2 linked regions of the Azospira inquinata genome follow. The protein of the gene in region 1 interacts with the protein of each later gene in a pairwise test. Links are inferred from orthologs where the notes say so. Each region holds a gene or a part of one and is shown on either strand. Other genes may lie near its edges.

Region 1 (6,560 bases):
GCCTGGGCCTGGAATCAGGCTTGAAAATCCTGGAAAGCGTCAAACGCCAGATCGGGGTGCCCGTACTCACCGACGTGCATACGGAAGGGGAAGTGCCTGCCGTGGCCGCCGTGGCGGATGTGTTGCAGACCCCCGCCTTTCTTTGCCGTCAGACCGATTTCATCCATGCGGTGGCGGCCTCCGGAAAGCCGGTGAATATTAAGAAGGGCCAGTTTCTCGCCCCCGGGGACATGAAAAACGTGGTGGCCAAGGCCAAGGAAGCCAATGGCGGGGCTGACACCATCATGGTCTGCGAACGGGGCGCCTCCTTCGGTTACAACAACCTAGTTTCCGACATGCGTTCCCTGGCCATTATGCGGGACACGGGCTGCCCGGTGGTGTTCGACGCCACCCATAGCGTCCAGTTGCCCGGCGGTCAGGGGGACAAGAGCGGCGGGCAACGGGAATTCGTACCCGTGCTGGCTCGGGCAGCGGTGGCCAGCGGCGTGGCGGGAATCTTTATGGAAACCCATCCGAATCCGGCCCAGGCCCTGTCCGACGGGCCCAATGCCTGGCCCCTGGGGCGCATGGAAAGCCTGCTCACCACCCTGGTGGCCCTGGACCGGCTGATCAAGTCCGCTCCCCTGGAGGAGTTGTCCTAGGCCGGGGCCTTGGTGCCCATCCCATTCATCCCGGGCCGAAGCCGGAACCCTGTTTGGACCCCGGCCCGGGGCAAGGTTTGTCAATTTTGAAAGAGCAAAGGGAGAATCATGAGTTCTGTCGTTGATGTCATCGCCCGCGAAATCCTGGATTCCCGCGGCAATCCCACCGTCGAAGCCGATGTGCTGTTGGAATCCGGCGTCATGGGCCGGGCGGCCGTTCCCTCCGGCGCTTCCACCGGTTCCCGCGAAGCCATTGAACTGCGGGACGGCGACGGCTCCCGTTACCTGGGCAAGGGTGTGCTCCAGGCCGTGGAAAATATCAATACGGAAATTTCCGAAGCCATCATCGGTCTGGATGCCCAGGAACAAGCCTTCATCGACAAGACCCTGATCGAGCTGGACGGCACGGAAAACAAGTCCCGCCTGGGCGCCAATGCCATGCTGGCCGTGTCCATGGCCGTGGCCAAGGCGGCGGCGGAAGAAGCCGGTTTGCCCCTCTATCGTTACTTCGGCGGTTCCGGCCCCATGCAAATGCCCGTGCCCATGATGAACATCATCAACGGGGGCGCCCACGCCAATAACAGCCTGGATTTCCAGGAATTCATGATTATGCCGGTGAGCCAAGGCTCCTTCCGGGAAGCTCTGCGCTGCGGCGCTGAAGTGTTCCATTCCCTGAAGAAGCTCCTGGACAAGAAGGGGTTCTCCACCGCCGTGGGGGATGAGGGCGGTTTCGCCCCCAACCTGGGTAGCCACGCGGAAGCCGTGCAACTGGTGCTGCAAGCCATTGAAAACGCCGGTTACGTGCCCGGTCAGGACGTGCTCATCGCCCTGGACTGCGCCGCTTCCGAGTTCTACAAGGATGGCAAGTACCACCTGGCTGGGGAAGGCCTGCAACTGACCTCCGCCCAGATGACCGACTACCTGGCCAATCTGGCCGACCAGTTCCCCATCGTCTCCATCGAAGACGGCATGGCCGAAGGGGATTGGGAAGGCTGGAAGCTGCTCACCGACCGGCTGAGCGGCAAGGTCCAGATCGTGGGGGACGACCTGTTCGTCACCAACACCAAGATCCTCAAGGAAGGCATTCAACGGGGCGTGGCCAACGCCATTCTGATCAAGGTGAACCAGATCGGTACCCTGTCCGAAACCTTCGCCGCCATCGAAATGGCTAAGCGGGCCGGTTACACCGCGGTGATTTCCCACCGCTCCGGTGAAACGGAAGATTCCACCATCGCCGATATCGCCGTGGGCCTCAACGCTGGCCAGATCAAGACCGGCTCCCTCTCCCGCTCCGACCGGATCGCCAAGTACAACCAACTGCTGCGCATCGAGGAAGATCTGGGCGATACCGCTTCCTACCCGGGTAAGGACACCTTCTACAACCTGGGCCGTTAGGCTTAAACCGGGCGCTTGCCGACTAGCCGGGGCCTATCCGCCCCGGCTTTTTTGTATGTCCCCGCCATGGGCGGGCTATGCTTTCCCAGGGGAAAGGCCCATAATCCGGGCCTGATTTTTCAACCTTTTTGCGTTTTTCCGGAAATTTTCCATGCGTTGGCTCACCGCCGCCCTTGTGGCCCTCATCGTGGCGCTCCAATACCCCCTCTGGCTGGGGAAAGGGGGCTGGCTGCGGGTGTGGGATGTGGATCGCCAGCTGCAACAGCAGCGGGACGCCAATCACAAGCTGGAAGCCCGGAATGCGGGGCTGGATGCGGAAGTCCGGGATTTGAAGCAGGGCTACGACGCCATTGAGGAACGGGCCCGCTACGAACTGGGCATGGTCAAGGAGGACGAGGTTTTCGTCCAGCTGCCGGAACAAAGCGGTAGCGCTTCCCAGACGCCGGGCATCGGCTTTGCCGCCCCCGCCACTCCCCCCGGCCTGGCGGCAGCCAAGTCCCGCCCGGCCCGGCCTGCCCCCACGGGCAAGGCGGAGGTAGAAAAATTTGTCGCCCAGGGGGCGAAAAAGCCCTGAGGCCGCCGGAGTCGGGAGTACTGAAGCCTTAGACTACCGCAGACCGCAGACCGCAGACCGCAGACCGCAACCCGCAACCCGCAACCCGCAACCCGCAACCCGCAACCCGGATCACCCGGATCACCCGGATCACCCGGATCACCCGGATCACCCGGATCACCCGGATCACCCGGATCACCCGGATTTCCGCCACTCCCCGTGGGGCGCCAGCGGCCCCCCTCCTACTTCAAGGGATGCCCCCGGTTCTTCCGAGACGGGGGCTTTATTTTTGCCCGGATTTTTCCCCGTTCCCCAGGCTTTGGGCCAGGGCCACGAAGTTGTGGGCCTGGGGCAGGGTTTGGCTGTCCAGATGGGCGACGGAAAGGCTGACCCGGGGCGGCACCCCGCCGCCGATGGGGCGATACACCACCCCGTGGACCTTTAACTGCTGCATGGATTCGGGCACCAGGGCCACCCCCAGTTCGGCGGATACCAGGGAAAGCATGGAGGCGATCTGGGGCGCGGCCTGGCCCTGGGTGGGGGTGAAACCGGCGGCCCGGCAGCTGGCCAGTACCGTGTCGTGGAGACTGCTGCCGATGGATCGGGGAGTCAGGATGAAGGGATCGTCCTTGAGGCTGGCCAGGGCAATGCCCGTGTCCGCTTCTCCCCCTTCCTGGGCCGCCGGATGGGCGGCGGGGAGGGCGGCTACCAGATTTTCTTCCGTGAGCAGGTGGTGGGCCACGGTGGGGGGCGATCCCTCCGCCGGGCGCACGATGGCCACGTCCAGGCGCTTTTCCACCAGGGCCTGGACCAGCAGGGCGGAATTGGTTTCCATCAGGCGGATTTCCACCTGGGGATAGTGGCGGCGAAATTCCCGGATGCAGGCGGGCACCACGGGATTCAATACGGCGGTGCCGGTGAACCCCAGGCGCAGGGCTCCCGTTTCCCCCCGGGCGGCCCGCTGGGCGGCGTGCATGGCTTCCGCTACCTGGGGTGGCAGGCGGCTCACTACCTCCCAGAAGGCCCGGCCCGCCTCGGTTAATTCCGCCCCGTGGGGCACCCGGTGGAAGAGGGGCGTGCCCACCTCCCGTTCCAAGTCCCGAATCTGCTGGCTCAAGGGGGGCTGGCCGATGCCCAGCCGGGCGGCGGCCCGGGTGAAATTTTTTTCCTCCGCAATGGCGAGGAAATAGCGAATGTGGCGGAGTTCCATTGATATATAAAATAGATATGGAGTTATCTAATACTATATATTGGATATATAAAAAGGGGGCCGATATACTGGGTTCATTCCTATAAAACCTGTTGTTTTCCCCATGCCTAGTTCTTCCGTCACCCTGCCTGGAGTGGGGGGTGTTCCCCCTTCCGCCGCCGTCAGTCATCCGGGTATCCTGCCCGGCACCCGGGAATACCGGAATACCATCCTGGCCCTGTTTCTCGTGGGCTTTGCCAGCTTTTCCCTGATTTACTGCGTCCAGCCCCTGTTGCCCGAATTCGCCCGGGATTTTCGGGTCAGCCCGGCCCAGAGTTCCCTGGCCCTGTCCCTCACCACCGGGCTCCTGGCCTTATCCATTTTTGCCGCCGGGGCCTATTCCCAGGGAGTGAGCCGCCGGGCCCTGATGTGCACCTCCACCCTCCTGGGGGCTGCCTGCAATATCGCCGCCGCCCTGGCGCCCAACTGGCACACCATGCTGGCCGCCCGGGCCCTGGAAGGGGTAGTGCTGGGGGGCGTGCCGGCGGTGGCCATGGCCTATCTGGGGGAAGAAATGGCCCCCGGCCACCTGGGCAAAGCCATGGGCTTTTACGTGGCGGGCACCGCCCTGGGGGCCATGATGGGCCGGGTGGGCATGGGGCTCCTGACGGAATTCGATTCCTGGCGGGGCGCCATGGGGATTCTGGGGGCCCTGGGGCTCCTGGCCACCGCTGGCTTTGTCTGGCTCTTGCCCCCCTCCCGCCATTTCACCCCCAAGCCCGGTTTTGACCTGAGCTTTCACCTGGCCGCCTGGGGCCAGCATTTACGTAACCCCAAGCTGCTGCGCCTGTTTGGCGGCGGTTTCACCCTTACCAGCGTTTTTGTCACCCTGTTCAACTACGCCAGTTTTCGTCTTTCCCAGCCCCCTTATGGCCTGGGGCAGACGGCCTGCGCCATGATTTTCCTTACCTACGCCTTTGGGGTTTTTTCCTCTTCCGCCGCCGGCAGTCTGGCGGACAAAATGGGGCGGCGGCCGGTGATTCTTATGGGCTTTCTCTTGATGCTGGCGGGGCTGGCGCTGACTTTATTTTCCAGCCTCTTCATCCTCATCACCGGGATTGCCCTGGTCACCGCCGGCTATTTCATCGCCCATTCCGTGGTGAGCGGCTCCATCGGCCCCCTGGCCGGGCTCACCAAGGGCCATGCTTCCTCCCTCTACCTGCTTTTCTACTACATGGGCTCCAGCATTACGGGCTCCGTGGGGGGCTGGTTCTGGCAGCACGGGGGCTGGCCCGGGGTGTGCGCCCTGACCGGCGCCATGGGTCTCCTGGGCCTGGTATTGACCCGGGTACGGACGGAGGACTGAGCGATTGGGAGACGCTGCCGCCCCCGGGAAGGGGCGGCGGGATGGTCAGGCTCCGAAGGGACTGGCTTGGGGGCGGGGGCTAGGTCGAGGGTTGCGGGCAAGAGGCTCCCGAGCCTCGTCTTGAGGGGCTTGCCCCGTCAGCCCCCGGGGGCCGGCAGGTTTATTCCACCAGATCGATTTGCCCGGAAACCGTGGCGGTAATGGTGCTTTCTCCCCCTTCCACGGGCATGGGGGCGGCCTCTGCCGCCAGCATTTTGGTTCTCATCATGGGCATGACCGGGCGTTCGCCGTTAGTGTTGATGGAGATATGGCGAATGCGCCAGGGCTTGCCCAGGCTAGCGGCCACCAGGGCGGCCCGGGCCTTGAAGGCCGTCAGGGCGTCCTGGATGGCCCCGTCCTCCGCCCGCTGGCGCCCTTCCGGACTGGGCTGGAACTGGAGGGTTTCCAGCATCAGGGTGTTCTGGAGTTTACCCAGCAATTCCGCCAAGGCGGTGCTGTCCCCGGATTCCAGCTCAATTTCACTGCGCAGGCGCCAGCTGTCCACCCGGCCGTTTTTGCCATAAACCGGAAAGGTCTGGCTGGTGCCGCTTTTGGCTTTCACCTGGGGATAGGCCTTGGCCAGGCGCAGGCCGGAGGCGATGAGGGGATTGACTTTGGCGGCCAGGGCCGCCGGGGTGGCACCGCTGGCTTCCGTAAACACCACGGCCTGGAGCTGGTCATTGACCGCCGGGCGGCTGGCGCTGACGGACAAATCCGCCCTGGGCGGCATATTTTCCGGCTCCGCAGCAGAGGCCAGGGCGGGCCAGGCCAGCCCCAGCCAGAGGCAGCACAGGAGGGGGCGGAAAGGGCGAGGAAAGGTCATGGGGGACTCCTGGGAAAAATAAAGGTCGGGGGACGGAGGACCGTGGTACCGGGCCCAGTCTAGGGGATTTTGCGCCCCGGCGTCAGGGGGCGGAGCGCGGAGGGGCGCATTTCGGGAACCGTGGGGGGGCCATGGTTGGGGCTTGGGAGGTGCGTGCGAGGGGCTGCTAGGGTGCGCCCCCGGGGCCCGGCCAGACTATTCGGCCCCGCCGGGCAGGAGGACCGCCGCCCCCTGGAGCTCGCCCCGCCGCAGCCGTTCCAGGGCCGTGTTGGCTTCCTTCAGGGGGAAAGGGGTGACCTGGGTATGAACCGGCACCCGGGGGGCCAGGGCCAGGAATTCCTCCCCATCCTGGCGGGTCAGATTGGCCACGGAGCGCACCGTCCTTTCCCCCCAGAGCAGGGCATAGGGAAAGCTGGGGATGTCGCTCATGTGGATACCGGCGCAGACCACCGTGCCCCCCTTGCGGGTAGCGGCTAGGGCGGCGGGCACCAGGCTCCCCACCGGGGCGAAGAGCAGGGCGGCGTCCAGTTCCCGGGGCGGCCGCTGTTCCGAGG
Region 2 (6,613 bases), 670 kb from region 1 along the record:
TTGGCGTGCACGATGCGCCCGCCGAAGGCTTCCCCAATGGACTGGTGCCCCAGGCAGACCCCCAGGAGAGGAATCTTGCCCGCGTATTCCCGAATGGCGGCCAGGGAAATACCCGCCTGGGCCGGGGCGCAGGGCCCGGGGGAAATCACCAGATAGTCGGGCTTTTGCTGCCCCACTTCTTCCACCGTAATGGCGTCGTTGCGGAACACCCGCACCTCCTGACCCAATTCGCCAAAGTACTGGACCAGGTTGTAGGTAAAGCTGTCGTAGTTGTCGATCATCAAGAGCATGATTCCATCCCTTTCCTGCCACGGCCGGGCCTTTGCCCCACCGCCGGTTTTACCGTATTCACCCGATGGAGGCGGAAGCGGGGCCTCGCCCCTTCCGCCGTCCTTTCAGCCGAGCCGGGTATCCAGCCCGGTTTCAGCGATTTCCGCCGCCCGCAGCACCGCCCGGGCCTTGTTCTGGGTTTCCTGCCATTCGGTCTGGGGATCGGAATCGGCCACGATGCCCGCCCCCGCCTGGACGTGGAGCTGGCCGTCCTTGATCAGGGCGGTACGGATGGCGATGGCCAGGTCCATATCCCCCTGGAAGCCCAGGTAGCCAATGGCGCCGCCGTAGAGGCCCCGCTTCATGGGTTCCAGCTCGTCGATGATTTCCATGGCCCGCACCTTGGGGGCGCCGGACAGGGTTCCAGCGGGAAAGGCCGCCTTGAGCACATCCAGGGAGGACAGCCCGGCTTGCAGCTTGCCTTCCACGCAGGAAGTAATGTGCATCACATGGGAGTAGCGCTCGATGACCATGTTGTCCGTGACCCGCACCGAACCGGTCTGGGACACCCGGCCCACATCGTTGCGACCTAGGTCCAGGAGCTGGACGTGTTCGGCCCGTTCCTTTTCGTCGCCGATCAGCTCGGCGGCCAGGGCATTGTCCTCTTCCGGAGTGGCGCCCCGGGTGCGGGTGCCGGCGATGGGCCGCACCGTGACCGTGTCCCCTTCCAGGCGCACCAGGATTTCCGGGGACGCCCCCACCACATGGAAATCTTCAAAATTGAAGTAGTACATGTAGGGGGAAGGATTGAGGCTGCGCAGAGCCCGGTAAAGGGCCAGGGGACTGGCTTTGAAGGGCTTGGTCATGCGTTGGGAAAGGACCACCTGCATGATGTCCCCTTCCGTGATGTAGGCCTTGGCCCGTTCCACTGCGGTCTGGAAGGCCGCTTCCCCCACCACGGACTGGGCCGGCAGGGAAGGCGCCGGGGATTCGGTGGGAACGGCCACCGGCTGGCGCAACTGGGTCAGCAGCTCCTTCAGCCGGTTCTGAGCCTTGTGGTAAGCCCCAGGCACATCGGGTTCCGCGTACACCACCAGGGTCAGCTTGCCGGACAGGTTGTCCACCACCGCCAGTTCCTCAGAGAGGAGCAGCAGCACGTCCGGCGTGCCCAGGTCCCCGGCCTTGGGGCCCTGGTGCAGCCGGGGCTCCACGTAACGCACCGTGTCGTAGCCGAAACAGCCCACCAAGCCGCCGCAGAAGCGGGGCAGGCCCGGGGTGGGAGCCACCCGGAAACGTTGCCGGTAACGGGCCAGGAAATCCAGAGGATTGGTGTCCTCTTCCTTTTCCGCCACCCGCTGGCCGGTGAGCACCAGCACCTGGCGGCCATAGACCGCAATGCGGGTCTGGCTGGCCAGACCGATGAAAGAATAGCGGCCAAACCGTTCCCCCCCCTGGACCGATTCCAGAAGGTAGGAATAGGGGGCGTTGGCCAGCTTCAGATAAATGGAAAGGGGAGTGTCGAGATCGGCAAAGGTCTCGAGGGTCACCGGGATACGGTTGTAGCCCTGGGTGGCAAGCGCCTGAAATTCGTTTTCTGTCATGGAAGACCTCGCAAGAGAGGGGAATTACTCAATGCTTACCCGGGAGTCTGGTTTCAACTCGCCGCCCGGGCCCGGACGGGTCATCAGTCAAAGTTGGCGCGGGGAGCGCCACCAGGCACCACGCCAGCTCCAGGCGGCGTGGGAGACCATCAGATAAGCATTGAACTTGCAGGTCACGATGAGTGGGATATCTTTTTTTGTCTCACGCCCCGGGGACAATCCACCGGGCTGCGGCGACGAGGTCTGATACTAGCGCATCGCATTCGCCCCTGTCTACGGGCCTTCCCTCGTTGTAGCCATAGGGAACGGCCAGGGCCGGGCATCCTGCGGCCCGGGCGGCGCGAAAGTCATTCACCGAATCCCCCACGTGCACATTGGCGGCGGGCACCGTGCCCAGGGCCCGGCAGGCATAGACCAGGGGCTCGGGATGGGGCTTGCGATGGGGGGTGGTGTCCCCCCCCACCACACATGCGAAATAGGGGCTGAGGCCCAGCTGTTCCAGCAGGGGGAAGGTAAAGGCTTCCGGCTTATTGGTCACCACCCCCAGGGCCAGGCCCTGGGCCCGGCACAGGTCCAGGCCTTCCTTCACCCCGGGAAACAGGCGACTGGCCTGGCCGTTGAAGTGGGCGTAATGGCGGCGGAAGACCACCAGGGCCGCTTCCACCTGGGCGGGCTCGGGAGCCTGGCCCCAGGTAAGGCAGCGTTCCACCAGGGACGCCATGCCCTGGCCCACAAAGCGGGCGATATCCCCGTCACTGCGAGGCGGCAGGCCCAGTTCAGCCAGGGCGGCGTGGGAAGCGGCGGCCAGATCCGGCAGGGAATCCACCAGGGTGCCATCCAGGTCGAAGGTAACGGAGCGATAGGTCATGGGGGCAATCGGGCAAAAATCCGGGGCCGGGCTCCCCCCAGGGGACACCCAGACCCAACAACGGAGAAAGGGGGCCTCAGACCTGGGCCAGGGCGCCCCGCAGGGCGGCGATCACCGTATCGTAGCCATGGGCATCGGTGGCCAGGGCGGCGCCGAAGACGGCGGAACCGGCCACGAAGGTATCCGCCCCGGCCCGAGCGATAGCGGCGATATTGTCCGTCTTCACCCCCCCATCCACCTCCAGGCGAATGGCCCGGCCAGTCCGGGCCGTGTAGGCGTCGATACGGGCCCGGGCTTCCTTGAGCTTATCCAGGGTGCCGGGGATGAACTTCTGACCGCCAAAGCCCGGATTGACGCTCATGAGCAGAATCACGTCCAGCTTATCCATGACGTAATCCAGGTAATGGAGGGGGGTGGCCGGATTAAACACCAGCCCGGCCTGACAGCCCTGGTCCCGGATCAGGGCCAAACTGCGATCCACGTGGTCCGAGGCTTCCGGATGGAAGGTGATGATATTGGCCCCAGCCTTGGCAAAGTCCGGAATGATCCGATCCACGGGCTTGACCATGAGATGGACGTCGATGGGAGCCGTGGTGTGGGGACGGATGGCCTGGCAGACCAGGGGGCCCATGGTGAGATTGGGCACATAGTGGTTGTCCATGACGTCAAAGTGAATCCAGTCGGCACCGGAGGCGATGACAGACGACACTTCCTCGCCCAGGCGGGCGAAGTCGGCGGAAAGCAGGCTGGGGGCGATAACGAACATGGGCACACCGGAACGGGGATAAAAGAGAGATTTTACGCCCAAACCCCCGCCACTCCCCTGCCCCACCAGCCCGCCGGTCGCCCCGGCGGAAGGCGAAAATGGCGGCCCATCTTGTCAGGGGGCGCCTTTCCTGGGCACACTCTCCCCACCCCAACCCCTTGGTTCCCCTCATGGCCGACAGCAAAAAATATCAGATCGCCGTGGAAACCCTGCCCCAATATCTGGCGGACCAGTCCGACTCAGAGCAGGACCACTACGTTTTCGCCTACACCATCACCCTGCGCAATACGGGTACGGAAGCGGCCCAGCTCATTTCCCGCCACTGGATCATCACCGACGCCAATCAGGAGGTTCAGGAAGTGCGAGGCCTGGGCGTAGTGGGCCAGCAGCCCCTACTTCAGCCCGGCGAAGAATTTAAATACACCAGCGGCTGTGCCCTGGAAACCCCGGTGGGCACCATGCAGGGCAGCTATCAGATGGTGGCGGCAGACGGCACCCCCTTCGCGGCGGACATTCCGGAATTCGTCCTGGCCGCCCCCCGGGTACTGCACTGAGTCCATGAGCCTGCGCCACAGCTACACCCTGATCGCCCCGTTCTACGACGTCCTGCTGGCTTCCGCCACCGGGGGAATGCGGCGCCAAAGCCTGGCCCAGCTCCCCGCCACCCCGTCCCGAGTGTTATTGCTAGGCGTGGGCACGGGCCTGGATCTGCCCTATCTGCCGCCCCAGCACCACTACACCGGCCTGGACCTGACCCCGGCCATGCTGGCCCGGGCCCAACGCCGGAGCGGCTCCCTCCCCTTCTCGCCCCTGCAAGGCGATGCCCAAGCCCTGCCCCTGGCGGACGGTGCCTTTGACGTGGTGGTGTTACACCTGATTCTGGCCGTTGTGCCCGCCCCCCTGGACTGCCTCCGGGAAACGACCCGAGTATTACGCCCGGGGGGCCAGCTGCTGGTGCTAGATAAATTTCTCCGCCCGGGCCAGCGCGCCCCTCTGCGCCGCTGGCTCACCCCCCTCTCCCGCCATCTGGCGACCCGCCTGGATGTGGAATGGGAGCCCCTGCTGGCCGCCGTCCCCGAGCTTATCCTGGAGGATGACCAGCCCGCCCTGGCGGGGGGCTGGTTCCGCCGTATCCGGGCCCGCCGCCTAGGCTAGACGCCGCCCGCCGGGCAGGTGCTGGTAGCAGGGGTTATCCAGGCGGGCCACGGCCTGGCACAAGGCCTCCAGGGCTTTAAGCCGGGGGAAACCTTCCCGCCAGGCCAGGGCAATGCGCCGGGAGGGGGCCGGGTCGGAGAAGGGGATAATGCGCAGAAAGTCCGTGGAATAGGGCTTGCACAGGGCTCCCGCGGGCAGCACGGAAATACCGAAGCCGGAGGCCACCATGCAGCGGATGGTCTCGATGGAATGGCCCTGGCGCACCTCCGTATCCGCCCCGCTGATCTGGGGACAGGCGTCCATGACCTGATCCCGGAAGCAGTTGCCCGCCTTGAGGAGCAGCACCTCCTCCCCATCCACCTCCTCCGTACTCACCAGGGGCCGGTCCTGCCAGGGGTGGCCGCAGGGCACCACCACCTTGAAAGGCTCGTCGTACAAGGGCCGCACCCGGATACCCGGCTGGGCGAAGGGCAAGGCCAAAATAGCGGCATCCACTTCGCCCCGGGCCAGCATTTCCGCCAGGGTGGCGGTCATGCTTTCCTCGATGGCCAGGGGCATGGCCGGGGCCAGGGTGCGCAGGGAAACAATCAGATCGGGCAGCAGATAGGGCCCCACGGTGTGGATAACCCCCAGCTTCAGTTCCCCTTCCAGGGGATTGCGGCCCCGATGGGCAATCTGGCGCACCCGTTCCGCTTCCTCCAGGGTGCGGATGGCCTGGGCCACCACCTGTTCCCCCACCTCGGTGAGGGAAACCTGGTTCTTACCCCGCTCAAAGAGAGGCACCTCCAGCTCCTCTTCCAGATGCTGGATGGCCACACTCAAGGTGGGCTGGCTCACGGAACAACGTTCCGCCGCCCGGGAAAAACGGCCTTCTTGGGCTAAGGCCACGATGTAGCGCAGTTCGGTCAAAGTCACGGATCCTCCCTTCTTGTTATGTATCCGGCCCTGGCTGGGTATTAAAGCTTATAGGTTTTGGCTATCGGCCCGATAGGCATTTACTATCATAAGTCATTGATTTAAATCAACATTATACCCTTTTGCCACCCGGAGAATGGGGCCTTGAAGCTCTCGCTTCAAACACCTGCAAATTAGGGAGAAATTATGAAAAAACGCGCTTTCATCCCGGTCCTCCTGGCCGGGCTCGTCTGGATGGGCAGCAGCCATGCCGCCGATCCCTTTGAACGGTACAAGGCTTTATTCAAGCCCCTGCCCGCCATTCCCCCCATTCCCGCCAACAACACCCAGACCCCGGCCAAGGTGGAACTGGGCAAAATGCTGTTTTTCGATGCCCGCCTGTCCAGCGACGGCAATATCGCCTGCGCCACCTGCCACAACCCGGCCCTGGGCTATACGGACCGGGTTTCCCGGGCCATCGGCCACGGCGCCCAGCGGGGCCCCCGCAATTCCCCCACGGTGCTGAATGCGGCCTTCCTTTCCTCCCAATTCTGGGACGGACGGGCCCCTAACCTGGAAACCCAGGCCCTGGGCCCCCTGCAAGCGGCGGTGGAACACAACACCACACTGGAAAAGGCGGTAGCCACCCTGAAGAGCTTCCCCGAGTACCAGAAGCGCTTTAGCGAATCCTTCGCGGAAAAGGACCCGATTACGGCAGAAAACCTGGCCAAGGCCATCGCCGCCTTCGAGCGCACCCTGATCACCCCCCATTCCCCCTTCGACCGCTATCTGGCGGGGGATGAACAGGCGCTCAGCCTGCAGCAGAAGCAGGGCATGAAGTATTTCGTGGAAAAGGGCTGCGTCGGCTGCCATAGCGGTCCCAACTTCACCGATGGCCAATTCCACGCCATTAAGGTGCCCGGCTCCACGGACGAGGGGCGTTATCTGGTCACCAAGAAGGACAGCGACAAGCACGCCTTCCGTACCCAGACCCTGCGCAACGTGGCCCTCACCTACCCCTACTTCAACAACGGCTCCGTCTGGAAGCTAGATGAAGCG

The links.
Region 2: the proteins of eno (region 1) and rpe interact in binary tests that used the Escherichia coli proteins (3 or more experiments, as listed by UniProt). The link is inferred for Azospira inquinata from one-to-one orthologs.

What each region holds. Positions count from the first base shown.
Region 1 is NZ_CP064782.1:266,934-273,493, reverse strand. The notes cover bases 1-2,892. They hold eno (phosphopyruvate hydratase), read left to right. Parts: upstream 1-749; coding sequence 750-2,036; downstream 2,037-2,892. Other genes in these bases: Azoinq_RS01195 (LysR family transcriptional regulator), read right to left, coding at 2,873-2,892; kdsA (3-deoxy-8-phosphooctulonate synthase), read left to right, coding at 1-641. Outside these bases: more of Azoinq_RS01195, read right to left, coding at 2,893-3,799; Azoinq_RS01190 (MFS transporter), read left to right, coding at 3,903-5,144; Azoinq_RS01185 (SIMPL domain-containing protein), read right to left, coding at 5,305-6,006; Azoinq_RS01180 (zinc-dependent alcohol dehydrogenase family protein), read right to left, coding at 6,202-6,560. UniProt on the Escherichia coli protein: Catalyzes the reversible conversion of 2-phosphoglycerate (2-PG) into phosphoenolpyruvate (PEP). It is essential for the degradation of carbohydrates via glycolysis.
Region 2 is NZ_CP064782.1:940,112-946,724, forward strand. Bases 1,661-4,605 are described here. They hold rpe (ribulose-phosphate 3-epimerase), read right to left. Parts: upstream 3,506-4,605; coding sequence 2,816-3,505; downstream 1,661-2,815. Other genes in these bases: trpE (anthranilate synthase component I), read right to left, coding at 1,661-1,871; Azoinq_RS04140 (phosphoglycolate phosphatase), read right to left, coding at 2,074-2,739; apaG (Co2+/Mg2+ efflux protein ApaG), read left to right, coding at 3,676-4,059; Azoinq_RS04155 (class I SAM-dependent methyltransferase), read left to right, coding at 4,064-4,605. Outside these bases: Azoinq_RS04130 (anthranilate synthase component II), read right to left, coding at 1-290; more of trpE, read right to left, coding at 396-1,660; more of Azoinq_RS04155, read left to right, coding at 4,606-4,660; Azoinq_RS04160 (LysR substrate-binding domain-containing protein), read right to left, coding at 4,652-5,575; Azoinq_RS04165 (cytochrome-c peroxidase), read left to right, coding at 5,762-6,613. UniProt on the Escherichia coli protein: Catalyzes the reversible epimerization of D-ribulose 5-phosphate to D-xylulose 5-phosphate.